Solitalea lacus: one gene and its partner. The protein of the gene in region 2 interacts with the protein of the main gene of each other region in a pairwise test. Links are inferred from orthologs where the notes say so. Each region holds a gene or a part of one and is shown on either strand. Other genes may lie near its edges.

Evidence for each region.
Region 1: the proteins of tsaE (region 2) and rlmB interact in binary tests that used the Escherichia coli proteins (3 or more experiments, as listed by UniProt). The link is inferred for Solitalea lacus from one-to-one orthologs.

The regions. Positions count from the first base shown.
Region 1 is NZ_CP091740.1:2,421,451-2,436,647, reverse strand. Bases 1-2,735 are described here. They hold rlmB (23S rRNA (guanosine(2251)-2'-O)-methyltransferase RlmB), read right to left. Parts: upstream 1,880-2,735; coding sequence 1,121-1,879; downstream 1-1,120. Other genes in these bases: dnaB (replicative DNA helicase), read left to right, coding at 2,234-2,735; L2B55_RS10345 (mannose-1-phosphate guanylyltransferase), read left to right, coding at 1-1,060. In the rest of the region: more of dnaB, read left to right, coding at 2,736-3,817; chrA (chromate efflux transporter), read right to left, coding at 3,882-5,087; L2B55_RS10325 (tetratricopeptide repeat protein), read right to left, coding at 5,132-5,467; L2B55_RS10320 (electron transfer flavoprotein subunit beta/FixA family protein), read left to right, coding at 5,590-6,327; L2B55_RS10315 (electron transfer flavoprotein subunit alpha/FixB family protein), read left to right, coding at 6,408-7,385; L2B55_RS10310 (bifunctional nuclease family protein), read left to right, coding at 7,473-8,075; L2B55_RS10305 (NupC/NupG family nucleoside CNT transporter), read left to right, coding at 8,143-9,405; L2B55_RS10300 (citrate synthase), read right to left, coding at 9,750-11,036; L2B55_RS10295 (aldose 1-epimerase family protein), read right to left, coding at 11,231-12,136; L2B55_RS10290 (TIGR00266 family protein), read right to left, coding at 12,129-12,914; L2B55_RS10285 (Rieske (2Fe-2S) protein), read left to right, coding at 13,057-13,422; L2B55_RS10280 (lipid A deacylase LpxR family protein), read right to left, coding at 13,419-14,417; L2B55_RS10275 (hypothetical protein), read left to right, coding at 14,758-15,108. UniProt on the Escherichia coli protein: Specifically methylates the ribose of guanosine 2251 in 23S rRNA.
Region 2 is NZ_CP091740.1:563,444-578,622, reverse strand. Bases 8,485-11,201 are described here. They hold tsaE (tRNA (adenosine(37)-N6)-threonylcarbamoyltransferase complex ATPase subunit type 1 TsaE), read right to left. Parts: upstream 10,202-11,201; coding sequence 9,767-10,201; downstream 8,485-9,766. Other genes in these bases: L2B55_RS02390 (sensor histidine kinase), read right to left, coding at 10,256-11,201; L2B55_RS02400 (alanine dehydrogenase), read right to left, coding at 8,485-9,628. Also shown: L2B55_RS02435 (bifunctional UDP-3-O-[3-hydroxymyristoyl] N-acetylglucosamine deacetylase/3-hydroxyacyl-ACP dehydratase), read right to left, coding at 1-1,233; lpxD (UDP-3-O-(3-hydroxymyristoyl)glucosamine N-acyltransferase), read right to left, coding at 1,412-2,452; L2B55_RS02425 (HD domain-containing protein), read right to left, coding at 2,639-3,859; T9SS response regulator signal transducer PorX, read left to right, coding at 3,977-5,527; L2B55_RS02415 (DUF2911 domain-containing protein), read right to left, coding at 5,594-6,448; L2B55_RS02410 (aminotransferase class I/II-fold pyridoxal phosphate-dependent enzyme), read left to right, coding at 6,639-7,703; L2B55_RS02405 (M15 family metallopeptidase), read right to left, coding at 7,686-8,384; more of L2B55_RS02400, read right to left, coding at 8,402-8,484; more of L2B55_RS02390, read right to left, coding at 11,202-11,446; gltX (glutamate--tRNA ligase), read left to right, coding at 11,660-13,177; L2B55_RS02380 (N-acetylmuramoyl-L-alanine amidase), read left to right, coding at 13,313-14,131; L2B55_RS02375 (YceI family protein), read left to right, coding at 14,651-15,179. UniProt on the Escherichia coli protein: Required for the formation of a threonylcarbamoyl group on adenosine at position 37 (t(6)A37) in tRNAs that read codons beginning with adenine.

The DNA of each region.
Region 1 (15,197 bases), 1.9 Mb from region 2 along the record:
GGCCGGCGGTGTGGGTAGTCGTTTTTGGCCAGTAAGCAGAACTAATTTTCCAAAGCAATTTATTGATATACTGGGAACCGGTAAAACGTTAATACAACAAACATTTGAGCGTTTTAAAGAAATCTGTCCGGTTGACAATATTTTTATTGTTACTAATGAAAGCTATAGAGAAATTGTTAAAGAGCAGCTTTCTGATATCAAAAATGAAAATATTTTAGGTGAACCGGTAATGCGTAACACCGCACCTTGTATTGCTTATGCTTGCCATAAAATAGCTAAAAAAAACCCTAAGGCTAGTATTGTTGTTGCACCTTCTGATCATTTAATCTTACAAGAAGAAAACTTTAAGCAAATTATTCGTGAATCAATAGAACTTACTGCCGAAAATCCGTTTCTGATAACCCTGGGTATAGTCCCAAGCCGCCCTGATACCGGATATGGTTACATTCAGCATACTAATAAATCTATAGAGAATACTTTCTTTAAGGTCAAAACCTTTACAGAAAAACCAGATTTAGAACTCGCTAAAACATTTTTAACCAGTGGCGACTTTTTGTGGAATGCTGGCATCTTTGTTTGGAATGCCCCAACAATTTTAAATGCTTTCCATAAATATTTGCCCGAAATGAACGAGATTTTTACTGAGGGTAAAATCTTTTACAACACATCCAAAGAAACTGACTTTATAAAAACAGCGTATATGCGTTGTAAAAATATTTCAATTGATTATGGTGTAATGGAGAAGGCTGACAATGTATATGTTCGACCAAGTGATTTTGGATGGAGTGATTTGGGAACATGGGCCTCGGTTTATGAAGTTAAGCAAGAAAAGGATTACGTTGGAAATGTTGTAATTGATACAGATAAGGTAATGATGTATGATTCAGCCAACTGTATTGTAAGAACTGATGCTAATAAGCTGGTGATTTTACAAGGCTTGGACGGTTATATCATAGTTGAGTCAGACGACGTACTAATGATTTGCAAAAAAAGCGAAGAACAGGAAATAAAACAGATAGTGGCTGACGTAAAGCAAAATTACGGAGAAAAGTACCTTTAAATTAAATGATGAATTATAGATGATTGAAACCATTTATAATTCATCATTTATATATCAAAATTATTTTCTTTGTCTGACTGCTTCGTACAAAATTATACCAGCTGAAACGGAAACATTTAGCGAAGCAATTTCTCCCAACATTGGAATTTTAGCCCTTGCATCACAATATTTCATATATTCAGGTGATATTCCATCTTCTTCTGAACCCATTATTATTGCCGTTGGACCCGTGTAGTCAACTTCTGTCAATAAATTATCGGTTTTTTCTGTACAAGCAACTAATTGAAGTCCTGAATCTTTTAAAAACTCAAGTGTTTCTTTCAATTTCATTTCACGGCAAATTGGCACTCTGAATAATGCTCCTGCTGAAGTTTTAATTGCATCGGGATTTACTTGAGCCGAACCTCGTGCAGGGACAATTACCGCATCAACTCCCAAACATTCAGCTGTTCGAACAATTGCGCCAAAATTTCGTACATCCGTTACCCTATCAAGAATAAGTAAGAGAGGCGTTTTCCCTTGAGCATATATTTCAGGGACGATTTGCTCTGTTTTTTGGTAACTTATAGGTGAAATAAATGCGACAACACCCTGGTGATTCTTGGTGGTTAAGCGATTAAGCTTTTCAATAGGTACAAACTGGAACGGGACATCATATTCAGCAATGACTAATCGTAACTCTGCATAGAGATTACCCGCTAGGCCCTTCTGTATGAATAAACTTTCAATTTCTTTACCTGCCGTAATTGCTTCAATTACAGCCCGAATGCCAAATATTAACTCGTTGGTTTCTTTTTTAACTATGCCAAAATTTCTCATGGAATCGCAAAACTACGAATCAATTATTTTATTCTCTGAATATCTGCCATTTAAATTTTAAACAATTTTAGCCTCGATACTATGCATACACAAAGGTTTTCCACATTAAAATAGTTATCAACATAGCTCTTGAAAATACTAAAAAGTTGATTTTTAGACAAACAGAGACGGTATTGTTAACATTTAATTCATTTACCAACAATTTATGTTAATAAGTCCACAGTTCTATATTGCTCGTTTTCAATTAGATTTAAGATTACGGATTTGGCTGTTTAAAAATTTGAACTGTATGAAAGGAGATAAGTAAATATATTTGTCGCCACAACCGTTAAAACTACCTTCGTGTAATTAAGTATGAGTTTAGATAATTTTGAAACAAACGGAAATTCGAGAAGTAAATCCGATAGGCGTACTACGGCTCGTAAAATGCCCCAAACATTAATAGGTGGTAAATTGCAGCCTCAAGCCGTTGAACTTGAAGAAGCCGTTTTAGGGTCGATAATGATTGAAAAGAATGCTTTAACGTCAGTTATCGAATTCCTTCGTCCTGAAATTTTCTATAAAGATTCCCATCAAAAAATATTTAAAGCCATTATGGACCTCTACAGCGAGTCTTCGCCTGTAGATATTTTAACGGTGACCAATCAGTTACGTAAAAGTGGTGATTTAGAAATGGTGGGTGGTGCCTTTTACATAACTGAATTAACCAATCGGGTAGCTTCAGCTGCCAATATTGAGTTTCACGCCCGTATTATTGCTCAAAAGTATCTTCAACGCCAGCTTATTCAAATTTCAACAGAAACGGTGAATATGGCTTATGAGGACACCACTGATATTTTCGAGCTATTGGATAAAGCGGAAAGTGACCTGTTCAAAATTACAGAAGGAAATTTGCGCCGAAATGCCGAAAACATGTCGGACTTGGTAAAAAAGGCAGTGCTGGAAATTGAAAAACTGAAAGATAAAACTGATGGATTGACAGGTGTTCCTTCAGGTTTTACGGCATTAGACCGAGTAACCTCCGGCTGGCAGCGTTCTGATTTGGTAATTATCGCGGCTCGTCCGGCCATGGGTAAAACCGCGTTTATCTTAAGTGCAGTTAGAAATGCATCTGTAGGCTTTAATTTTCCAGTCGCAGTTTTTTCCCTTGAGATGTCATCTGTGCAGTTGGTTAACCGTTTAATTGCCGGAGAGGCCGAGATTGAGGCTGAAAAACTTAAAAAAGGTAATCTCGCTCCGCATGAGTGGCAACAATTGCACTCTAAAGTGGGTAAACTAGCTGAAGCCCCAATCTATATTGATGATACTCCAGCCCTAAATGTTTTTGAGTTACGAGCAAAGGTTCGCCGTATGAAACAGCAATACGGGATTGAAATGATCGTAATCGATTATCTTCAGCTTATGCATGGCTCTGGTGATGCTAAAGGTAACCGTGAACAGGAAATTAGTGGTATTTCAAGGGCATTAAAAGGAATTGCTAAAGAGCTGAGTGTTCCGGTTATTGCACTTTCTCAGTTAAGCCGTGCGGTAGAAACCCGTGGAGGAGATAAAAAGCCAATGCTTTCCGACTTACGTGAATCGGGTTCCATTGAGCAGGATGCCGATATGGTACTTTTCTTATATCGTCCGGAGTATTATGGATTCACTCAGGATGAGAGCGGTCGTTCAACTGCAGGTGTTGCTGAGGTAATTATTGCTAAACACCGTAACGGTTCATTGGAAAATGTTCCTTTAAAATTTGTTGGAAAATACATTAAGTACCAGGATTTAGATCCGGATAATTTTGATTTCAGCAGTTTTGATGTAAATAACCTAAGTGCCTCTGCTGGCCTCTCTCCTTCTGCCGGCTTTGATGACGAACGTCCACAAAACTTTATTATCCGCCCATCAAAAATGAATGAATTTGATGAAGGAGGTGATGATTTTGCACCTTTTTAATAAGTAAAAAAATATAAAAAAAGCCTTTGAACCCTATTCAAAGGCTTTTTTACAATAATTATATTTATAGAAATAATCCTATTAATAATCCCGAAAGCATGATTATTGCAGCAGGAATTTTAGTAAACCGTAATAATGTGAAGGTAACTACAATTATTGCTACAGAGAAATAATTGATATCAATAGGCTTGGCTAATAAAAAGAAGGCTGCAATAACGAATCCAACAGAAACAGCGTTAACACCAGCCATTGAGTTCTTTACTCGGGTAATCTTTTTTAAGTCATTCCAAAAGGGAACAATAAATAAGATCAAAATCAATCCAGGCAAATTGATACCTAATACCGCAGCAAAACTACCAAGTAGTTGCCCCATTATTCCCGAATTTTTCATAGCCATACCACCCAAAAAGGAACTGAATGAAAATACCGGTCCTGGGATGATTTGTTGTAATGCATATCCCGACAAAAATTCCTGTGTGGTGAGGTATTTCTTTAACTCAACAAACTCAGTATACATATAAGGTATCAATACTTGTCCGCCACCAAAAATTATGATGCCGTTCCGATAAAAGTTCTCAAATAAACGAACAGGTAAGCTAAAAAAAGACGTTCTGTTAATTATTGCCCCCATCAAGGCAAAGAATATCAAGATTCCAAAGAAATAGGCTACCTTATTCTTATTAACATTAATTACCAGTTTTTCGCTTAAATCACGTTCTTCATCGTCTGTATTAATTCGTGAAGTTATATAGCCTCCAAATAGAACCAAAACAGGGAACATGAATGGAAAAACAAAAGGATTTTTAAGTAACATGGAACATGTAAAAGCTACTGCAGCTAAAGTAAATGTAAGCTTGCTTTTAATAACCTTTGATGCAAAAATAAAAGCTGCGTAGGCTACAAAACCTAAAGCCATAGGCTCTATTACCTGTAATAATTTTGGTATTTCAATTTTTGAGGAATAGGAAACAAATAATATGGCTGCTATTGCCATCATCAAAGCCGATGGTAATAGCCAAATTAAAAAGGTTAATATGGCAAACCATAACCCTCCTATTTTATATCCAATAGCGGTAATAGTTTGTGTTGAAGCAGGTCCTGGCAAAACCTGACACAACGCATTAAGTTCAAGAAGTTCTTGTTCGCTTAAGTAATTTCTTTTCTCCACAAACTCTTTTAGCATAATGGCTATGTGGGCTTGAGGTCCACCAAAAGCAGTTAAGGTATATTTTATTACATCACCTAAAAAAAGAAACTGTTTAGCCGTCAACGTATTATATTTTAATAAATAGAAGTAAGTTCCTTGTTTATAGCCTATTCATCTTCATAATCTAAACCCAAAACTGAATTTAGTGCTTGTTGAAGTTCTGATGCAGCGTGAAAATTGCCTGCTTTTCTGGCAATTATTAATCCTTTTTTGTATGTTACCTCTGCATCGTCTTTTCTTAAGAGCTTTTCATAAAGTTTGCCCAAATGGTAATAAGTACCTACGTAGTTTTCATCGGTATTTACTAATTCGGTAAAATATTGTAGAGCTAGATCTGTATTATTTAACTTTAAATATTCAGTTGCGATTGCATATTTTAAAAATGAATCATTAGGCTCATTTTCTAAAAAACGTTGTAATTGCTCCAAACGAGAAATTTGCATTTTGAGAATTTAGGGTTTTAGGTATTTTTACAAAATCAATGCATGCAAAATTAGTAAAATACAATTTGCTTTATATATTTGTATGCATGCATAAGTTTTTTTTAATTCAATCAATTAATTTTATGAAAGTACTAGTTTGTATAAGTAACGTTCCGGACACAACAACAAAAATAGCTTTTACGGACAACAATACACAATTCAATACTGCTGGAGTACAATACATCATCAATCCGTATGATGAAATTGCTCTTGCACGTGCAATTGAATTATGTGAAGGCGGTAAAGGATCAATAACTGTAATTAACGTTGGTGACTCCTCTACTGAGCCAACAATTCGAAAGGCACTGGCAATTGGAGCTGATGATGCTATTCGAGTGAATGCGGCACCTCGTGATGCGTATTTTGTGGCAAAACAAATTGCTAATGTTGCGAAGGATGGTGGTTATGACTTCATCCTAACCGGCCGGGAATCAATCGACTATAATGGCTCACAAGTGGCCGCTATGGTTGGTGAGTTTTTATCAATTCCATCTATTTCTATTATTAAAAAAATAGATTTAAATGGAAATACAGCCACTATTGAACGTGAAATTGAAGGAGGAAAAGAAATAATTGAAGCTCCAGTTCCGTTTATTGCAAGTTGTGCAGAAGGAGTAGCAGAACCAAAAATTCCAAATATGCGTGGTATTATGTCGGCACGTACTAAACCTTTGGCCGTGGTTGAGCCGGTTGAGATTGCTAAAGTTGCTGAAGTTAAATCATACAGTACTCCTGCCCCCCGCGGCCAGGTTAAAATGATTGATGCAACTGATGCTGAAAAATTAGTTGAAGCATTACATAATGAGGCAAAAGTTATATAACATATAAGAAGCGAGATTAGAGATGATAGTTCGATCATCTATGCAATCTCAATCCAAATCTAAAATTCTAGTTTAAAATCATGTCAGTATTAGTATATGTTGAAAATGCCGAAGGCAAATTCAAAAAATCAACCTATGAAGTAGTTTCTTATGCCAAAGAAGTAGCTAATCAGTTAGGAACCAGCTTAACAGCATTATCAATTGGAGACGTAGCTGATAGTGTATTGGCTGAGTTAGGAAAATACGGTGCTCAAAAAGTATTATCGATAAACAATCAAAAGTTAAAAAGCTTTGTTAACCAAGCCTACGCTTCTATTATTGCCCAAGCAGCAAAGGCCGAGGGTTCTAAAGTTGTGGTTCTTGCGGCTAGCTTTTCAGGTAAAGGATTAGCTCCTCGTGTAGCTGTTAAACTTGAAGCAGGTTTAGTTGATGGTGCTGTTGAATTACCTGTTTTAAGTGATAACAAATTTACTGTTAAGAAAACTGCATTCTCAGGAAAGGCATTTGCAAACGTAGAGTTAAGTTCCGATGTTAAAATCATCTCATTGGTTCCAAATTCATTCAAAGTTGTAGAACGTCCTGAATCTGCTGCTGTGCAAGCATTTGAAGCTTCAACTTCAGAAAATGACTATAGTGTAATGATTAAAGACATTGTAAGGGCTTCTGACAAAATTTCGTTACCTGACGCAGAACTAGTAGTTTCAGCCGGACGTGGATTAAAAGGACCTGAAAACTGGGGAATGATTGAAGAACTTGCTAATTTGCTTGGTGCTGCTACTGCATGTTCTAAACCAGTATCAGATGCCGGATGGCGTCCGCATTCTGAGCACGTGGGTCAAACAGGTATTGCAATTAGTCCAAACTTATACATTGCCATTGGCATTTCAGGAGCCATTCAGCATTTGGCCGGAGTAAGCTCATCAAAAGTTATTGTGGTAATTAATAAAGATCCTGAAGCTCCATTCTTTAAAGTGGCTGATTATGGTATAGTTGGCGATGCATTTGAAGTTGTTCCAAAGTTAATAGAAGCAATTAAAAAGTATAAGGAAACGGCTTAAAGTAAATATTTTACCCGTTTTCGATTTCTAAATCCTATATTAGCATGTCGTTTGGTTATAAATACCAAACGACATTTTTTACATTTAATGAAGAAGATAAAGCTAGATATTGTAGGATTATCGTATAGCCAAACACAATCGGGTGCCTATGCCTTGGTTATGGGTGAAGTTAATGGACGACGTCGGTTACCAATAATAATTGGCGGCTTTGAAGCGCAAGCAATTGCCATTGAAATCGAAAAAATGACCCCTACCCGACCGCTTACTCATGATTTATTTAAATCATTTGCGTTGTCGTTTGGTATTCAAATTCAAGAAGTTATTATTTATAACCTTGTTGACGGTATTTTTTATGCTAAACTTATTTGTTTTGATGGAAAAAGAACGTTGGAAGTTGATGCCCGAACGTCTGATGCAATTGCCCTTGCAGTTAGATTTAATTGCCCGATCTACACTTATGAATTTATCCTATCACAAGCAGGTATATTAATTGAAGGTAATGAATTTGTCTTTTTGGAAAATGTGGAAGGCAAAGAAGATACTCAATCTGTACCCACTTCAGGTGTTAGCAGTTATGCCTCACTTTCAGATGATGAGTTAAAAGTACAGCTGAAAGCAGCTTTGGAAGAAGAAGCCTATGAAAAAGCCGCCAAAATACGTGATGAATTAAGCCGTAGAAAAGCTTCATAACTTCCTATTTGATCGATTTTATCTATTTAGTTGCATATTTCTATTTCAAGAATACAGATGCTTAAATATGGGTAGATTTACCGGATTATTAGGTGTTGTCCTTATTTTGGGCATTGCTTTTTTAGTTTCAAATAATCGTCAAAAAATAAATTATCGCGTTGTTTTAAGCGGTTTTTTCCTTCAATTTTTTATTGCCGTTTTAGTATTCAGGATAACATTGGTTAGGCAGTTTTTTGAAATGCTAGGAAAAGGAATGGCTAAAATCGAGCACTTTGCATTTCAAGGTGCTTCTTTTGTTTATGGGGGCTTGGCAGTAGATAAAGGTAATGGAACTATCGGGAACTATACTTCAGGAGGATTTGTTTTTGCCTTTAATGTTACTGCAACTATAATATTGGTGTGCGCTCTTGTTGCAGTTTTATATCACTTTGGTATAATGCAACGAATTGTTTCAATTATAGCAAAGGCCATGAACTATATTATGCGAGTGAGTGGTGCTGAAGCATTAAGTAATGTTGCGAGTGCTTTTGTTGGCCAGGTTGAAGCCCAAGTAATGATTCGTCCTTACCTAAAAACAATGACTAATAGTGAACTTTTAGCCAGTATGAGTGGCAGTTTGGCTTGTATTGCAGGTGGAATTTTGGTAGTTTACGCAAAAATGGGAGCACAAGCAGGAATGGACCTAGCTCCTAAGCTCATTACGGCAAGTTTAATGGCGGCTCCTGGAGCTTTGGTGATTTCTAAAATTGTTTTTCCTGAAACTGAAGAAAGTCAAACCCTAGGAAAGGTTAAACTTGAGGTAAAAAGCAGTTACTCGAATGTAATTGATGCTATATCGCATGGAGCTGCAGATGGGTTTAAAATCGCTATGAATGTTATTGCGATGTTGATTGGTTTTATTGCAATAATTGCTTTGCTAGATGCAGTATTGATTTCAATTGGTCATCTTTTTAACCCTGATTTCAACCTAACACTTAATTATATATTCAGTAAGATATTCTACCCTTTTGCATGGGCCATGGGCGTTCCGGCTGCAGATGTGGATAATGTAGCGACACTTCTCGGCCAAAAAATTACTATTAATGAGTTTGTTGCATTTCTAAATCTTACCAATAAATCTGTTCCTATTGTAACCGAAAAAGGCTTAATGATTGTAAGTATTGCTATTTGTGGTTTTGCAAACTTTAGCAGTGTAGGGATGCAGATTGGCGGAATTGGTGCTTTGATTCCAGAACGCAGAGCTGATTTAGCTAAATTAGGTCTGAAAGCCTTATTATGTGGCACACTGGCTTCCTACCTATCAGCCACTATTGCCGGAATCTTAATGTAGCCGTGAAAACAGGTTGTAAAAATTGATAGTGCCAACACGGCATTAAAGGGAGGGGTGATTAGTGGCAAAAGAAAATCACAGCCAAGAAAAAATTATGAAATCAATTTGACCTGCATTTGTAAAAAGCCTAAACACCTTATTTTCTTATTGATACCTCTCTGTGCCTTCGTTTTAAAGTTAATTTATTTCAGAAGTGACCGTTATAACCTTGGCCACGTGATATTCATCATGCAATATATCTCGTTCAGTTTCTTGTTTCTGGTTATAAGTTTAATAAAAAGAGAACGCCTTCCCTACAGTGTGTTTTAGGGAAGGCGTTCTCTTTTTACAGATACGATTTAAAATTATCGCTTCTCAATCGGAATATATTCTCTAGTTGTATGACCAACATAAATTTGACGTGGACGACCTATAGGTTCTTTATTTTCACGCATTTCTTTCCACTGTGCAATCCAACCTGGTAAACGACCTAAAGCAAACAATACTGTAAACATGTCCGTAGGGAAGCCCATTGCACGGTAAATAATACCTGAATAGAAATCAACATTAGGATAAAGCTTACGACTGATGAAGTACTCATCATTTAAAGCAACTTCTTCAAGTTTCTTAGCAATATCTAATACTGGATCGTTTATACCTAATTTACCCAATACATCATCACAGGTTTTCTTGATGATTTTTGCACGAGGATCGAAGTTTTTATAAACACGGTGACCAAAGCCCATTAATCGGAATGGATCATTTTTATCTTTTGCTTTAGCAACCCATTTATCAACATCACCACCGTCGTTTTTAATCAATTCAAGCATTTCAATTACAGCTTGGTTAGCCCCACCATGTAACGGTCCCCATAGTGCAGCAATACCTGCTGAAACAGAAGCATATAGATTACAATCTGATGAACCAACTATACGAACAGTTGAAGTTGAACAGTTCTGCTCATGATCAGCATGTAAAATCAACAATTTGTTCATGGCATCAACCAACACAGGGTCCATTTGGTATTCCTCAGTACGATGACCGAAAGTCATGTATAAGAAATTTGACACATAGTCAAACTTATTTTGAGGGTACATCAATGGATGGCCAATTGCTTTTTTGAAAATCCATGAAACAATGGTAGGCATTTTAGCTACCAATTTTAACATAGTTAATTCAATCTCATCTTTAGATGGATTTGGATTTAATGACTCAGGATAGAATGAAGATAAAGAACAAACCAAAGAAACTAATTGGCCCATTGGATGTGTTTTTGATGGATAACCATCAAAAAACTTCTTCATGTCTTCATGAATCAATGTATGACGACTAATAGCATAAGCTACTTCTTCTAGTTGCTTTTTGGTAGGAAGCTCTCCATATATTAGCAAGTACGCAACCTCCAAAAAAGAAGACTTTTCGGCAAGCTGTTCAATTGGATAACCACGATAACGTAAGATACCTTCTTCACCATCTAAAAAAGTGATAGCACTTTTAGTGGCCCCTGTGTTTTTGTAGCCCGAATCTAAAGTGATATGAGTGCTAAGATCTCTTAATTTGGTAATATCAATGGCTTTTTCATTTTCCGTACCGGTAATAACTGGAAGCTGGTACGTTTTGTCTCCTAATTTAAGTTCTGCTACTTCTGACATAACGTTTGTGAAAATCTATTTGATTGTAAGGAAGCCATAAACAACCCGCAATAATAGATTTTCTGTGAATTATCTTGAACGGGTTTTTATGGAAGTCCAAATTTAATTAATTAAGACAGATTTAAAAATAAATGTACTTTTCTTTGAAATATTTTAAAAAATAATGACATTTTTAATTTAAACAATGAAGAATTTTAAAAAGTTGCAACTTGGTAACCACAGCTAAATTCCTCATTACGAGCTAATGAACGTATGCCTTCCTTATTTTTCAACTGTTGATTAGACTCAACTGCATCAGCAATGCCGTGCCAGGGTTCTAAACAAACAAAATCAGCATTCTTTTTTGCCCAAATTCCGAAAAACGGAAAATTATTGAAGAAAAACGCCAATCCATTAACCGATTTATCGCTCTTTAAGGTAATTTTTGAGGATTTTAGTGATTTAAACACTAAGGCATCCTCATTAAACAGAGAATAATTTAAAGGCAAATGATTTTCATTTTGTAAAACCTTACTATAAGGTTCACCAATCAACCCTCCTACTATTGACCATCGATCAATATTTTCTTTTTCCTTAAACTCCAAATAATAATCATCATAGCGTAAATGAGGTTCTATTGGAACTTTAAATGCCGGGTGGAAACCTACTGAAAAAAACATTTGTTCATTACCTGTATTAGTTACCTTAACTTCAACTTCGAGTATGTTTTCGATTAAGCGATAAATTATTTCGAGGTTAAAATTGAACGGATATTTATTGATTGTTTGATCCGAACTGTTCAAGCCAAAAATAAGCTCATTTTCGGTTTGCTTGATTAATTCGAAATTCAAATCGCGGGCAAAGCCATGTTGAGTTAGTTCATAACTTTTACCATTAATTTGATAAGTATCATTTTTTAGCTTGCCAACAATTGGAAACAATATAGGAGCGTGTTTAGCCCAAGCTTCCCCAGCCTGCCATAAATACTCCAACTTAGTTTGCTTATTATAGATACTATTTATTTCTGCACCCTTGCTATTAACCTTAATGGATAGAAAATTGTTTTCGAGAATATGCATTTGGTTTGTAGGTACAGTATCCAATTGAATTGATTTAGTCACCGTCAATTAAATTACCTAGACCACCCAAAATACTTCCTTCTTCTTTTCTTGGACCTGTTGCCATTGAAAGAATTCTTCCAGCCAGACGAGAAATTGGCAATGACTGAATCCAAACTTTACCTGGCCCGCGTAGAGTGGCAAAAAACAACCCTTCACCTCCAAATAATGAATTTTTAATTCCGCCAACAAACTGAATATCATAATCTACTGTATTAGTAAATGCTACAATACATCCTGTGTCTACTTTTAAAACTTCACCTGGATGGAGCTCTCTTTCTACCACCATGCCCCCGGCATGCACGAAAGCCAATCCATCACCTTCCAGTTTTTCCATGATGAATCCTTCTCCACCGAATAAACCAGTCCCTAGCTTACGTTGAAACTCTATTCCAATTGAAACGCCTTTTGCAGCACATAAAAAAGCATCTTTCTGACAAATTAAACTCCCTCCTAACTGATGCAAATCCATTGGAATAATTCTTCCTGGATAAGGTGCAGCAAATGTTACGTGCCTTTTATTTATACCCTGATTGGTAAAGGCAGTCATAAACAAACTTTCACCAGTTAGTAAGCGTTTTCCTGCCGAAAAAAGCTTACCCATAAAACCTGTATTTTGCTGACTACCATCTCCAAAGATGGTTTGCATTTGAATTTCTTGATCCATCATCATAAAACTTCCTGATTCGGCAACAACCGTTTCTTGTGGATCAAGCTCAACTTCTACACATTGTAATTCTTCGCCATAAATGCGAAAATCAATTTCATGATTGCTTTTCATTAGTGTTTAATTTGTATCTGAATAAGTTTATTGTTTGATTTTCTATAAATTCAATCCTAATAAAGTAACTTTCAGGGTCGATTTTTTTTGATAAAAATACCATAACTTATCGGAAGTAAAATTTTATAATGGTAAAAATTTCATGGCTTTAAAATGGTATAAATTAGATAGTGTTGCCTGGAGGCCTGCTGATTCAAATGGCTTATATCATGTTGGATTTGCCCAAATTCAAGGACGCAAATTTTGCCTGATTAAAAAAGGAAATTCATTTTATGGCGTTCAAAACAATTGTCCACATGCCGGAGGAAATTTAAGTTCTGGCTGGATTGAAAATGATAAGCTAGTCTGCCCGGTTCATAGGCATACTTTCGACTTAATTACAGGACGAGGTTCAGTTGATCAAGGAGATTGTGTCCGCACCTACAATCTGAAAAGCATTAACGACCAGATTTATATTGAACTTCCTTTGTCAATGATCAATCCACTAAATTGGTTTAAACTACTTTAATTAAAGAAATAAAGTAGTTTGAATGAACCGTATTGATTGGTTTTAACAGCATGCTTTGTTTCTTTCGATTTAAAGTTGTAGGATAAATCTACTCCCCAACGATTTTGGGAATACATAAAACCTACTTGCTGACCAAAATACCAAGGCTGAATAGGTTTCACAATTTCTTCAGACGAAAATTGAGTAGAAAACATACCGCCTTGTATTGTTGCATTATATGCAACGTAATTAAAGGATGGCTGCAAGTAAAAGGCCCATTCATGATCACGCTCATTAATTGATGCATTCTTGCTATTAGTTGGTTTGGCATTAAACACACAGCTATTAAAGGCTTTTTCCAATTTACCTAGCCGAATAATTCCACTAGCAGATGCCCCTGAAAAGAAAGTTCCTAAATCACCCTTGCCAATTATAGATGCATCAAAAAAACGCTTGCCTGCCTTATTATTTAATAGCATTCTACGATAATTAATACTGAGATTAATCCCCCATAAATCTTCGATTTGATGCTCCCAACCCATTGGATGATAATAACCAAATGCATTATGCGTCCAACTTTGAAGCTGATCTACTTTGGTTGAAGGGCCAATTATACCTACTGCACCTGAAAATTGTAAGGAAGATTCATTTATATAATGAATTGCCCATAAACCATTTATATAAATATAACCCGCATAAGGTCTGTCAATAAGATCTTCTTGATAATATCCACGTTGCGAAACATTAGACATATAAATTTCATGCCCTAACTCAATTCCATAAATTTTCTTTGCAGTATTTGGCGACCAGCTTTTGTTTTCTGAATTTATTGCTTTGCGTAAAGAGATGAATAATCCATTTGAATAATAACGATCACCTCCAGTAAAAGCATAGGAATCATTATCGGTTTTGCCGCTTAATTGATAATGAAACTGCTTAATTTTTTGAGCGAATATATTCTGTTCAAAAAAGAATAAAAAAAGCACACATGCCCAGAAGAATATAGATCGATTCAATTTTATTATATGAATTTGAAAATGAAGGCATAAAGCAACAAAAAAACGCTGAAACGGCCAAGTTCAGCGTTTATTTTTTTAACGTGGTTAGTTAGTTTTTACCTAGCTAAATTCAGGCAGAAGGGGGATAAAGAGATTATTTCTTTGTTAATTGAAATGGAATCTTGTTTTTGATACCGTAAAGTTGAAAATTATTCAATAGAAAATCGTGAGTATAAATACCCAGATATTTACGTATAACTACTCAAATTTAACCCGTACTTGTACGCATTTTGAATCAAAGTAAAAATAGTTAATTATTGATTTATATTTTTGTTGTATCAAAAAATCAATACTAAAAATGAAAACACAAAACAAAAAGCTTTCACTGGAGCAGGCAAAGAAAATGGTGGACAATTACCGTAACAATGCATTAAAACATGTTAACGGCGTTAAAATGCCAAATTCAATAGATTTCAGTTCAGAATCCGTACAAAAAATATTAAGTAACCCTGAGTGTAAAGGTATCAGAGCGTATTTTGCAGAAGATGAGAAAAATCAGGTGCAATTATTTTTAGTGGGCTATAATGAAGCCGGAGCTGATGTATTACCACAAAGTGCTAAACGTGAAATAGCTTTTGATGAAGAAGATGGAGGAATTGATCCACCGATTAAAATCTGCCCTCCAGATTGTGGTCTTTCATCGTTTTAATTTGATAACTAAAAATGGTATTTGACCTAAACGATATCAATTCAATTAGCTTGTTTATAGCCCTAATCTTAGGGCTATATAAAATTAAT
Region 2 (15,179 bases):
AACATTTTCAATCTTCATAAAATAAGTAAGGTAGTTTTCAGGATCAGGAACAGTATTCAATACAAGAATACCCCCATTTTGGGCTAGTGCTTCAACTTGTAATACCCCAGGCATTACCGGAGCTCCAGGGAAGTGACCAACAAAGAACGGTTCGTTCATGGTTACATTTTTCACTCCTACTACGTGGCTTGAAGAGATTTCAAGAATTTTATCTATCAACAAGAAAGGAGGACGGTGAGGCAAACGAGCCATAATATCGTTTACATCATAAACGGGCTTTGCGTTAGTGTTGTATAGAGGAATGCTCTTACCACGACGCTCTTTTTTAATCAATGCTTTGATCTTTTTGGCGAAAGCCACATTAGCGGCATGACCAGGGCGTGCAGCCATGATATGAGCTTTTAACGGCATACCCGCCAAAGCTAAGTCACCAATAACATCTAACAGTTTATGACGTGCAGGTTCATTTTGATGACGCAAAGAAATATTATTTAAAATACCTTCTTTGGCTACAGCGATCTTTTCACGGTTAAATAAGGTTGCCAAATGTGCCAATTCACCGTCATTTACTTCACGATCAACAATTACAATGGCATTATTTAAGTCTCCTCCTTTTATCAACCCGTGTTTTAGCAATACTTCTAACTCATGCAGGAACACAAACGTGCGGCATGAAGCTATTTCACTTCTAAATTCAGAAATGTGAGAAATATTAGCATGCTGTGTACCTAAAACCGGTGAGTTATAATCAACCATTACGGTTAAACGATAGTCATCAGCAGGCATGGCGATCATTTCAACTTTACGATCAGCCTCAGCATAGTGAATATTCTGATTAATATGGTAGTATTCTCTGTCTGCTTTTTGATCTTCAAAACCAACCTTTTCCAAAGCTTCTATGAACTGAATAGAGCTTCCGTCCATAATTGGAGCTTCCGGACCATCAACTTCAATAAGTACATTATCTACTTCTAAACCTACCAAAGAAGCTAAAACGTGTTCGATAGTACTTATACGGCCGCCATTTTGCTCCAGGGTTGTTCCCCGTGAAGTATCGGTAACGTTATCAACATCGGCATCAATAATGGGGTTACCCGGCAAATCAATGCGTTGAAATTTATAACCATGATTTTCAGGTGCTGGTTTAAAGGTTAAAGTTACACTGGCGCCAGTATGCAAGCCCACACCTGATACTGATACAGGAGCCTTGAGGGTTCTTTGTTTAACGTTCATTAAAAGTAATTTTATCAGCTGTGGATAATAGGAGTAGCCTCCTATTTACTCTCTCTATTTAACACAGCGTATATTATTCAGCCTGCAAAATTACTAAAAACTAGATATGGAATAACGAAAAATGCATTTTTTAACCTTTAGTCTATAAACCAATTTAGACATTGGTACAAAAACTAGGCTATTTACGTCCCAAAAGTTCTTTTAATTGTTTTTCAAGCTCAGAAACTTTACGTTCAAGCTCTGGCAAACGAGGCAGACTATTTACAGTTTTTAAAGAGTGGAAATAAGGTACAATTGGAGAACCATTCCATTTCTTGCCTTCTTCCTCAATGGTTCGGTGCACACCTGATTGTGCCCCAAATTGAGAACCTTTGGCAATGGTAATGTGTCCAACAATACCAACCTGACCTCCAATAACACAATTTTCACCAACTTTAGTGCTACCCGAAACGCCTGATTGCGCGGCCAGCACCGTATTAGCTCCAATCTCTACATTATGAGCAATTTGGATAAGGTTGTCAATCTTCACACCTTTGCCGATAATCGTTGATCCCATTGTAGCTCGGTCAATTGAAGTATTTGAACCAATTTCAACATTGTCTTCAATCACAACATTTCCAATTTGCGCTACTTTGGTATAAGTACCGTCAGCTTGTGGAGCGAAGCCAAAGCCGTCGCTACCAATAACGGTTCCTGAGTGGATAATTACATTATTGCCAATCACACAATCTGAATAGATTTTAACACCGGCGAAAATGGTAGTATTATCTCCAATTTTAACATTATCTCCAATATAGGCCTGTGGATAAATTTTAACGTTCTGACCAATTTTAGCATTGTTGCCGATATAAGCAAACGCCCCTAAGTACAGATTATCCCCCACAGTTGCCGATTGGCTAATATAGGATGGCTGTTCGATCCCTGATTTATTTTGTTTAATAGTATTATACTTCTCAAGCAGAATTGAAAAGGCCGAATACGCATCATCAACCCTGATTAAAGTACACAGTACTTCACCAGTTAGCACTAAATCTTTATTAACAATAACTACTGAAGAGTTGGTGGTGTATAGATGTGGTAGATACTTTGGATTAGCTAAAAATGAAAGAGCACCTGTAGTACCTTCTTCAATTTTCGCTAAAGTTGAAACTGTAACATCCGGATTGCCTTCTACAACCCCATTCAATAATTGACCTAATTCCGCTGCGGTAAACAGGATCATGTATATGTGCTTTTTTTAAAAATTTTACAAAGGTGATGAAAAATCCTGCACATTAACAAATGAATATTAAGTGCAAAAGTAATGTTAACAAGTAGAATCCTATTTAAACGGCTGATTGTTTGAATAATTGTTAATGTTAATATGCTAACCTTTTAATTCAATTATTCATGCCACTCATTTTTTTTAAATTTTAACCGAACATAGGTAATATTTCTCAACTGTTTTAGCGAGTGCTTCAATATTAAAATTATCTGAAGCATCAGTTAAATCAATCACAGAGCCGTCTTTCCTCAAAATCTCTATGCTGTCAACTTTTTTATAGGCACTGTTAGAAATCATGTCAGTAAAAACAAAATAATGCACCTCTTCATCCGAAATATCAAAATATTGCTTTACCTGTCGCTTAATTTCTTCAATTCGAGTAATACCTATAGGTTCTTTTTGTATCTCGACCCGATACAGTTTACGGCTTATTAACGATTTACACAGATAAGAAAGTATCTTATCATCATGGTCGGCCCAAATTTTTATGCATGTATTAATATCATGATCATCTAACTTAACAAAATGATCCAGATAGATTTCATCAGATAGGAAACGAGCATGTGCTATCCGGTTGTATAGAAACAATTTAAACGAAGGTGTAGCAAATAATTCAACACCGCGTAAAGCAAGCTCCTTTGCCCTTTTTAAAACTTTGAAGAGCATTGTTTCACCAGCAATCACAGATTTATGCAAATAAACTTGCCAATACATGAGTCTACGGGCAATAATGAACTTCTCTACTGAATAAATCCCTTTTTCCTCTACCACAATCCGATCATTGGCAACATTCAGCATTTTTAAGATTCGGTCGTAGCTAATTACACCTTCTGACACTCCCGTAAAAAAACTGTCGCGGTTCAAATAATCCATCCGATCCAAATCCAACTGACTAGATACCAATTGATGTAAAAAGCGCTTTGGATACCGGTCATTAAAAATATCAATTGCCATGGTAAGCTTGCCATTAAACTCCTGATTAAGCTTATCCATAATTAAAGCTGATATCGTTTCATGATGCACATCTTCAATAATGTAGTTTTCAAGCGCATGAGAGAACGGACCATGACCAATATCGTGCAGTAAAATAGCCACTGTTACGGCTTCTGCTTCAGTTTCTGTAATTTCATTACCTTTTGACCGTAGGGTTTCAATGGCCAAACTCATCAAATGAGTGGCCCCCAAAGCATGCTGAAAGCGTGTGTGCATAGCTCCGGGGTAAACTAAATGCGTCATGGCGCATTGTTTGATATTTCTTAATCGCTGAAACCAAGGGTGCGATAATAAATCGAAAATAATTTCGTATTGTATATTAATGAATCCGTAAACTGGGTCATTTACAATTTTCTTCTTATTGAGCATATCTACATAAAGGCTACAAATTTGGTAAATTTACAGTTGAAAACGCAGCAAGTGTTTCACTGTTTGTTTGATTTATTGTCTTACTTAATCAATTTTAACAATTAAATACTACGAAATATGCAGGAACCTACAATTCTTTGGGCTGATGACGAAATTGATTTATTAAAACCGCATATCCTTTTTTTGAAAGATAAAGGTTATTCCATTAAAACCGTAACCAATGGCAGCGATGCTTTGGATGCTTTTAAAGCGGAACACTTCGATCTGATTTTTTTAGACGAGAATATGCCAGGCCTAACCGGTTTGGAAACCCTAACCGAAATAAAAAATATCAACACTGATGTTCCGGTAGTTTTAATTACCAAAAGTGAAGAGGAGTACTTGATGGAAGATGCTATTGGTTCAAAAATAGATGACTATCTTATCAAGCCCGTTAACCCTAAGCAAATACTGCTTACCATTAAAAAAATACTCGACAACAAACGCTTAATCGGAGAAAAAACGGCATCCGCCTATCAACAGGATTTTCGTAACCTTCTCATGACCTTAAATGACAATTTAAATTATGAGGAGTGGGTTGATGTGTATAAAAAACTTATTTACTGGGAGCTTGAACTGCAAAACCTGGAAGACCAGGGCATGCATGAAATTTTAACCCAACAGAAGCGTGAGGCCAACATGCAGTTCTGTAAATTTGTAGAGAAGAACTATATTAAATGGCTCAACGATCCGGAAAATGCCCCTACCCAATCGCACCAGCTCTTACGAACTAAGGTATTTCCTTTTATAGACAATACACCCACATTTTTTGTATTGATCGATAATTTGCGTTATGACCAATGGAAAATTATTAGTCCGATAGTGAGTGAATACTTTAGGATTGAGAGCGAAGAAACGTACTTCAGTATTTTGCCAACAGCTACCCAATATGCTCGAAATGCTATTTTCTCGGGATTATTGCCAATGGAAATGGAAAAAAGGCATCCTAATTTGTGGCAAAATGACGAAGATGAAGGCGGCAAAAATCTTTATGAAGAAGAGTTTTTGAGTGAGCAGTTCAAACGTTTACGTCGTGATGTAAAGTTTACCTACACTAAGGTTTTAAACTTTGAACAAGGAAAAGATCTTGTTGACAATATTCATACTTTAATTAATAATCCATTTAACGTAATCGTGTACAATTTTGTGGATATGCTTTCGCATGCGCGCACAGAAATGGAGATTATTCGCGAACTGGCATCAGATGAAAAAGCTTATCGTTCATTAACCTTATCGTGGTTTGAAAACTCACCGCTTTTTGAGGCATTGAAAAAGCTGGCACAAAAGAACATTCGCTTAATTATCACTACCGACCACGGAACAATACGGGTAAAAACACCAAGTAAAGTAATTGGCGATCGTAATACCAATACCAATCTTCGTTATAAACAAGGTAAAAACCTAGCGTTTGAGCCCAAAGAGGTTTTTCACGTTAAAAACCCTGCAGATGCCCACTTACCAAAAGTAAATGTTAGCCAAAGTTTTATTTTCGCCAAGGAAGATGAATATTTTATCTACCCTAATAATTATAATCAGTTTGTGAATTATTATAACAATACATTTCAACATGGGGGTATTTCTCTGGAAGAGATGATTATTCCGTTTGTGGTGCTGAGTCCAAAGGGATAATTAGATTATCATCACACAAAAAAGGAGTCCAGAACATTATCGAGACTCCTTTTTTTAATAGTTTAATTATTTTCCACTTTTCGCTTGTGCAATTAACTTATCATTAAGTGCTACATAATCATTATTGTTGGCCTTTGCAGCAACAGATTTTGATTGTTCTGCAGTAGCAATTGCTCCTTTATAATCCTTCATCTTATACTGAATTTTGGCTTTCAGATGCATAACCCAAAAGGCATCAGGCTGTTGTTTTACTGCCTCATCGGCCCAGGTTAAAGCTTGTTTCAAGTCACGATTGGTGTCAAAATAGTAAGATGCCGCCTGGAAATAAGGTTTTTTATCACCTTTCATTGCCTCATCAATTGAAGCCATGATCTTACTATCTATCTCGGCAGTTACAGTAAAATATACCTCAACATTATCCCACATAAGATCAATGTCAGCAGTATTAGCGGTCATATTATCAACCGTCATGGTGAAGGTTTCGACACTAAATGGCAGTTTACGGGTTTTGGCTTTGAATCGAACCACATCCTCTTCTTGCTTATAACCATCAACACCCCAGTTTTTTAAACCTTTATTGATGATTATTTCCCAGTCGCCTTCAGACGGAATGGTGTAAAGAACATATTCACCTGCTGAAATAGCCATGCCATTAATTTTCACATCTTCACCAAATTTAATTTTTGTTGCCGCATTGGCTCCTGTTCTCCACAGTTTACCATAAGGAACTAAATCACCGAAGACTTTACGACCCTTGATGCCAGGGCGAGAATAGGTGAGCTCGATTGACGATAAAGCAAAATCCTGTTTAATAGTTTGAGTAGGGCTTGGCGCAGGCATTTTAACACCTTGAGCCATAGTAGTTGCGCCAGTCATTGCAATAGCAATGGCTGCCAACATAGTAAATAGCGTTTTTCTCATGATGATAGCTTTGATTAGTGGTTCTAAGTTAAGAAAGTCTGTAGTATTAGCAGTTATTATTTTTGTTACTTGGACAATCAATCTTTTGCCCAACCAAGAGACTTTCAAAATCCGATTATAGGTGCTTATATTTTTTCAACTGAATGAATTTTGGTTGTTTCAAAGGCCTCATGTTATTATCTTCGGAAACATGCATAGCCCGCTTAACATAACTGCTCACAATGGCCGAACTGTATTACTAAACAACGAAGAGTTTCTTGTTTTTGCAGGAACTTCATATTTAGGAATTGCACAGAATGCTGATTTTAGAAGTTATTTACTTGAAGGCTTTGAACGATACGGCACCAATTATGGTAGCTCCAGAAGAGGAAACATAATTCTTCCAATTTTTGAGCAAACAGAGAGCTACCTGGCTCGTTTAATCGGCAGTGAATCAGCTGTCACCCTATCTTCAGGCATGCTCGCCGGTCAGTTACTGCTTAAACAATTTGAAGAGCATGCTCATTTATTTATTGCCCCCGGAATACATCCTGCTCTGAAACCTCAGAACTATCACTCTCGGTCTCATTCTTATGAACAATGGACAACACATGTTTTAGAAGAGCTCCATAGGCACAAATTCCCTGAAGCCGTAATCTTTTTAGATACAATAAATATTCTTCATGCAAAGCGATATGATCTTAGCTGGTTAAGCCAACTTCCAACAGACCTAAAACTAATAGTAGTCATCGATGACTCGCATGGATTTGGCTTACTTGGAGAAAAAGGGGAAGGTCATTGGCCTAAATTACCTCAGAAAGCTAACATTGAGCTTATAATGGTTACTTCAATGGGGAAAGCTCTTGGTGTCCCAGCTGGACTAATTGCAGGCACAACTGATCGCATAAATAAAATTAGAGCTGAAGGGATTTTCGGGGCAAGCTCACCTCCTATTCCGGCTTACTTACATGCCTTTATAAAGAGTGAAAAAATTTACACTAGTCAACGCAAGACATTAACCCACCTGACAGAATTATTCAGAATTTTAACTGAACCTATCAGAGATAAATTTATCTCCGAGGATTTGCCGGTCTTTTATATTGAAAACACTTCTGTTGCACCACAACTGCTGACAGACAAAATTATCATCTCTTCATTTCCATATCCAACTCTTCAAAGTAAATTGATAACCCGGGTAGTACTTAACAGCTGCCACACTGAGGAAGATGTTAAATTTTTAGCCAGTCACTTAAATATTTTACTGAAACCTTTGTAGGTCTTCAAAACTTATATCTGTCAACTCAAAGTCCTTCCAGCCATTAAAATCATAATGCCACCATTCTTCCTTATAAACTGTAAAACCGTTTTTTGACATAATTTCTTTAAGCATTTCCCGGTTTTTAAGCACTTTCTTCGAGAGGTTTTTATATTCCGAATGGGCCTTTTCAGTAAAATCGTCAAATGGTGTTGGCATTTTTAGCTCTTTGCCAGTCTTTAAGTTGATAACTGTCAGGTCGACGGCGCACCCTCGATTATGCCTTGAGCCTTTCCAAGGGGCAGCCACAAAGACTGAATCTTTTTGTTTTTCGTAAAAAGCAACCGTTACAGTATAAGGGCGATATGCATCAAAAACTTTCAACCCCAAACCTTTGCTACCCAGCTCCCTCTGAACATTTTGCAAGGCTTTTGCTACCGGTAAACGAGCAAATGCTGCAGCAGTGCTATACATCTTCTCTCCCATAAAGTTATTGGCAGATGCATAACGTATATCGAGTGCAATATTGGGAATAACTTTTTTCAAGTCTATTAAGGCTTTGTTCGAATCAATTTTCAACTCCTGTTTATACAAAACAGTATCTGCAACAACTTTCAACCCATATTTATTAGGCTGAACAGATTGACTGTACACACTTCCTAACCCTATGGAGAATAATGTAAGTAAAAGCTTAAATTTCATAGGCCTAACGTAAACAGTTACACTTGTGCAGCAACAAGCAGGTCCAGATCTTTAAATGGCAGGTTAAACTGCTCTCCTAAATATTTGTTGGTCAAATGTCCTTGATAAATATATACGCCATGACGTACACCTGCTTTATTCCACAGCATATTCTTTATACCTCCATGATCGCCAATATCTGTTAAAATAGGAGTAAAGATATTGGTAAGTGCATAGGACGCCGTGCGTGCAACCCTTGATGCAATATTAGGAACACCATAGTGAATCACGTTATTCTTGAGGAAAACCGGATTGTCATGATTGGTAACATGCGAGGTTTCAAAACATCCACCCTGGTCAATACTTACATCAATAACTATTGAATCAGCCGGCATTTGAGCCACCATCTCCTCGCTTACCACACAAGGCACTGAACCGTTTTTAGCTCTGATTGCTCCAATAGCCACATCGCAAGTTTTTAATGCCTTAAGCAGTACCTTAGGTTGAATAACAGAAGTAAACACCCTTTGGTTCAAACTACTTAGTAAACGGCGCAAGCGATACAATGAGTCATCAAATACTTTTACTTCGCAACCCAAAGCCAATGCCGCACGAGCTGCAAATTCTCCAACAGTTCCTGCGCCCAAAATTACAACCTCAGTTGATGGAATTCCGGTAACACCGCCAAACATCATACCCTTACCATGTTTGCTATTGCTCAAATACTCAGCAGCAATTAAAATAGCTGTGTTCCCCACAATTTCACTCATGGAACGAACTACCATAAAGCTTCCGTCTTCGTCTTTCAAATATTCATATCCCAGCGCTGTAAGTTTTTTATTCATCAACGCTTTGATAGTTTCATCTTTCAGACTTGCTAGGTTTAGAGCTGAAATCAGAGTTTGCCCTGGCTTCATTAGCTCAATTTCAGCCATTGAAGGCGGCGCCACTTTCATTAGAATGTCCGACTGAAACAATGCCGTTCGATCATAGATGATTTTGGCTCCGGCATCGCTGTATTTCTTATCAGAAAAACGAGCACCTTCTCCAGCGCCTGCTTCTACATGTACCTCATGCCCATTACTTACCAGAACCTCAACTGAAGAGGGAGTAATAGCAATGCGCTTTTCCTGAAAAGAGGTTTCACGAGGAATGGCAATAACAAGTTCCTGTTTTTTATGTTTCGGTTTTTGTAACGATTCCTGAGGTTGCATTAATGCCTGTTTTGCAACTTCACTAAATCCTTGCATGGCTGTAGAACTCATTAACTATCTTTTGATTAAAATGCCTTAATTTTCAAAAATAACAAATTATAAGATGCGATGAGTTTCGTAAATTAAGAATTTAGATTTAAGCCCATAGTTAGTTCGCTCAGTGATGAAGTCAAACCAATTTCGGCTATATTAAATAGTGTGTTTAATAAAACTTAATTCCCTTGCTCCATTTTCCATCTCGGTGATAACCACCTCCGTGTAGTTTTCCGGCAACAGGTTAGGAATTTTTGAGGGCCACTCAACAAAACAGTAATTACCGCTATAAAAATATTCTTCATATCCCATATCAAGCGCTTCCATTTCATTTTTTAGCCGGTAAAAGTCGAAATGATAAACTACAGAATGATCTGCGTCATACTGATTAACCAATGAAAACGTAGGACTCGAAACTATTTCTTCAACTCCTAATTCTTTACAAACTTCTTTGATAAATGTAGTTTTTCCGGCTCCTAAGTCTCCATTAAAAATAATTACCCTGTCAGCACCTGCAAAAACTATCAGTTGTTGGGCAGCATCAGGCAAGGCGTTTATATTATCGATTTTAATTGATTGTGATTGCAGCATTAGTGTTGAACGGCTAAATTTCTTGCATCAAAAATAAAAAACCTTAGGTTAAAGTTAAGCTACCTTCTTCCCTGCATTTAATATCACCCTGAAAGTGGTGCCTTTGCCAAGCTCTGAATCCTTAACAAACACCTGGCCTTTATGATAATTTTCAACAATGCGTCGGGTTAGCGATAATCCAAGTCCCCATCCACGTTTGCGAGTAGTGTATCCAGGCTGGAATACGGTTTCAAATTTAGACTTTGGAATACCCGTTCCGGTATCTGTCACATCTATGTAAACGTGAGTTTTGTTTTGAGAAACGTTGAGTGATATCTTCCCTTCATTTGTTCCGATGGCATTAACAGCATTCTTACACAAATTCTCAATTACCCATTCAAAAAGAGGCACACTTAATTCGGCCTCTATCGAATCTCCGTTTACTTCAAACTTGATTTTCTTAGTAATCCGCTTCTCAAGGTAGTTAATAAAATTGCGCACCACTTCTTTTACGTTATGTTTTTCTAAAACTGGCGCTGAACCTATTTTAGAGAAACGTTCGGCAATAATTTCAAGACGCATGACATCATTCTCCATTTCATCCAGTAATTCTGCATCCTTATGACCATATTTTTCTTTCAAAATTTCAATCCATGCCATTATTGAAGAAATAGGAGTACCCAGCTGATGTGCCGTTTCTTTAGCCATTCCAACCCAAACCTGGTTTTGTTCAGAACGCCGAGAAGAACTAAAAGCAAGGTAAGCCAGGATTAAGAACACTGTTATACCGGATAACTGCCGATATGGATAATATTTCAATGAAGTCAACAACTGCGAATCTTTATAATATACAAAGAGTTGCTCTCCAGTGGCAATCTTTATGTTTATAGGGGGGTGTTGATCCTTCATGACTTCCAATTGTTCACGAAAATATAAAGGATCATATGTGCGCGACTTATCATTTGGGTTATTTGTTTTAGTACTATCCAGTTCTTTATACGCAAGAATCTTGTCCTCCGAATCAGCAAGAATTGCAGGAATTTGAGCGTATTTGTTTTGAACATCAGTTAAAAAATCAAGAAAGTGCTCATCATCAACCTCGCTTTTAAGCTTCGTACTAAATGCCCATAACTCTGCATTCCTTCGCTCGCTTTCAGCCATCATACTCACCAAATAATTTGTATAAACAAGTGAAATAGCACCTATGGAAAGTGCGAAAATCAATAGCAATAACTTCCAGCGTCTTTTCTGACTATAAAGATCCATTCTCATTCATGCCAAATTACAAAACCTGCGTGAAGTACAACTTAAAAACAGCAATTTTTAATTGACGTATCAACTATTTCTTTATTCAAATGCTATAATTACAATTTGCACCTCTTTGTAAAACGCCAACATGATAATTTACGGTATATTTGCCACCAGTTTGAAACCGAAAGGCAGGCCTATCTGCATATGTCTTTCACCTCATAAAAATTTATGGCAAATAAAGTAAGAGTTCGTTTTGCGCCAAGTCCAACAGGAGGCTTGCACCTAGGCGGAGTGCGCACGGTTTTGTTTAATTATTTATTCGCCAAACATCATGGTGGCGATTTCATATTACGCATTGAAGACACTGACCAAACCCGTTATGTAGAGGGAGCAGAAGAATATATTGTTGAATGCTTAAAATGGTGTGGTTTGAATCCCGATGAAAGTCCTCAAGTTGGAGGCCCATTTGCACCATACCGCCAAAGCGAACGCAAACCTATCTATCGCCAATATGCCGAGCAATTAATAAATGCAGGCTTTGCATACTATGCCTTTGATACTACGGATGAGCTTACAGCTAAAAGGGAAACTATTCCAAATTTCCAGTATGGCCATGAATTCCGGAATCAAATGCGCAACTCACTTTCACTTTCTCCAAGTGAAGTTGCTTCTCTCATTGAGCAAGGCGTACCACATGTGATACGAATTAAAATGCCAGCAAATGAGACTGTAACTTTCAATGATATGATCAGGGGAGAAGTGAGTTTCGATACAAATTTGGTTGACGATAAAGTATTATTAAAAGCAGATGGAATGCCGACGTACCACCTTGCTGTTGTGGTTGATGATTATTTAATGAAGATATCACATGCATTTAGAGGAGAGGAGTGGTTGCCATCTGCTCCAGTGCATATTTTACTTTGGAAATATTTAGGATGGGAATCAGAAATGCCTTTATGGGCACATTTACCGTTGATTTTAAAACCTGATGGGAATGGTAAACTGAGTAAACGTGATGGTGACCGTTTAGGATTCCCCGTTTACGCCATGAACTGGACCGACCCTAAATCGGGCGATTTGACTAAAGGTTTTAGAGAGTTGGGTTTCCTTCCTGAAGCATTTATCAACCTTTTGGTAATGCTTGGTTGGAATGATGGCACAGACCAAGAGCTTTTCTCATTAAATGAAATGATTGAGAAATTCTCCATTGAACGCGTTGCAAAAGCCGGCGCTAAATTCGACTTTGAAAAAGCCAAATGGTTCAATGCTGAGTGGATTAAGAAAGCCGATACAACGGAATTAAGACCTTATTTTCAACAAATATTAAATTCCAATGGAGTCCCTGTTACCAATGTTGATTACCTGGATAAAGTAACTGCACTTGTAAAAGACCGTTGCGTGTTATTGCCCGATTTTTGGCAGCAGGCCTCTTTCTTCTTCCGTCGCCCGCATACTTTAGAATTGGACGGCATTAAACCTAAATGGACTGATGAAAAAACAGGGTTCTTCAACTCGTTAATTACAGTTTTTGCGCAGGCTCCATCATGGAACGCAACCGATTTAGAAAACGATTTTAAAGCCTTAGGAACTGAAAAAGGTCTGAAAATTGGTGAGATTATGCTTCCATTGCGCATTATGCTTGTTGGAGGAAAGTTTGGCCCGGCAGTTTTTGATATTGCCGAATTGATTGGAAAGGAAGAAACCATTGAGCGTATTAATTTGGCGCTTGCACAAATTAATAACTAACGTACTCAATCTATACGAAAAAGAGGTCCCTGAAAGTTTATACTTTCGGGGATTTCTTTTTTCACTTGGCTTAATTTCATTTCGAGAACTTGTAATTGACCAGCTTAATTCCTTTCTTACACTAACTTTGATTCCATGAACATAAAACTTAACTCTTTATTTCTTACGATTTCAATACTCTTTGCAGTTACCTCCTGTTCTCCAAATCCGTTTGCAGCTAGTGAAAAAACGTATAAACAAAAACTGAAAACATATATTAAAACCTTAAAACAAATGGAACCAACAGCATTGGACTCTGTTGCTTCATCAGACTGGGTGGCCACGGTAAACTTCAATATGCGCAAGCCTAACTTTGTTATTTTACACCATACAGCACAAGATTCATTAAAACAGACTTTAAAAACCTTTACACTAACCAAAACGCAGGTTAGTGCACACTATGTAGTTGGCAGGAATGGGAAAGTGGTACACATGCTTAATGACTACCTTCGTGCATGGCATGCTGGCAATTCAAAATGGGGAACCTGTACGGACATCAATTCTAACTCTATTGGCATTGAACTGGATAATAATGGTAAAGAGGCATTTACCGATGCCCAAATTAATAGTTTACTGTTTTTATTGGGCAAGCTGAAAAAAGATTATAACATTCCGGCTACCAACTTTATTGGACATGCAGATATCGCCCCTACTCGTAAACCAGATCCAAGCGAACTATTTCCTTGGAAAAAATTAGCAGATAAAGGTTATGGCCTATGGTACAGCACTCCGCTTGATACCGTTCCTTGTAACTTTAATGCTCAAGAGGCTTTAAGAATCATTGGTTATGATACCCGCGATTTAAATGCGGCTATTATTGCGTTTAAGCGACACTTTATACAAACCGATTTAAGTCCTGCACTTACCGATTCGACCAAAATGATCTTGAATAATTTGTATAAGCAGTACCAATAGTACAAAAGCTTTAACTATTACAAATGCACAAAAAACAGGCCGTCTAAAAGCCAGTCTGTTTTTTGTGCATTTTTTTTATATCTCTTTATCTCAAACTGACAGAAACAAGAGATCTTTCCATTGCCTCATTTGTCACATTTTAGCTACCAAACAGCACAACCGAAGATATACGCAATACTCGAGCTCCTTTGCCGTTTATTTTTTTGAATTTTCTACAATGAATAAAATTTTCTAATGTTATGCATTTTCAAAAATCACAGCATTATTACATCAACTTAACATTTAAATAATGAAGAGGTTGGATATTTGTAATGTTCAAAAAAGGAAAAAACTTTTCTTCATATACATTGGATTGGATGACCGGCCGGCTGGGAAGTAGGCCGGTTTTTTTATGTTCATTTTTATCTGCACAAGCAATTAACCCAGTTGGCCTCAACTGCACATTAACCATGATTTAGGTCATGAAAATATTAGTAAAAACTTAGCCTATTTGCGTAATAATAAATAATTGAAAGTTATATGCGTAAGTTTTTACTTTTATTCTTTGTAGTATTTTCAATAGGCTCTACAAAAGCAATTGCACAACAATCAACCTATAAGCTGGCTGAAAAGGAAAGCAAAATTTTTATCCATGGTACTTCAAGTGTTCACGATTGGACAGCCCTGTGTGATCAACGTTTGGGTTCGGTTTCTTTGACAATAGAAAAAAACCGTCTTAAGTCTTTGCAAACATTTAGCTTGAGTATAAAAGCTAAATCTATTCGTAGCATCGACGAAAAAGGGGCCTATTATGATGATGTAATGGACGGAAGGATTTGGAAAGCACTTGAAATAGATAAATTCAGCGATATTACCATCAGTCTTAAACAAATAAAAGCAATAAAACCTGTCGCTGATAAAGCAGAAGTTGATGTTATTGCTTTAGTAACTATTCACGGGGTAAAGAAAGAAGTACCTGTAAAAATAGTGGTTGAGACAATTGGATCATCTATAAAAGTTAGTGGTAAAAAGCAGATTAAAATGCTTGATTATGGCGTACAACCACCAA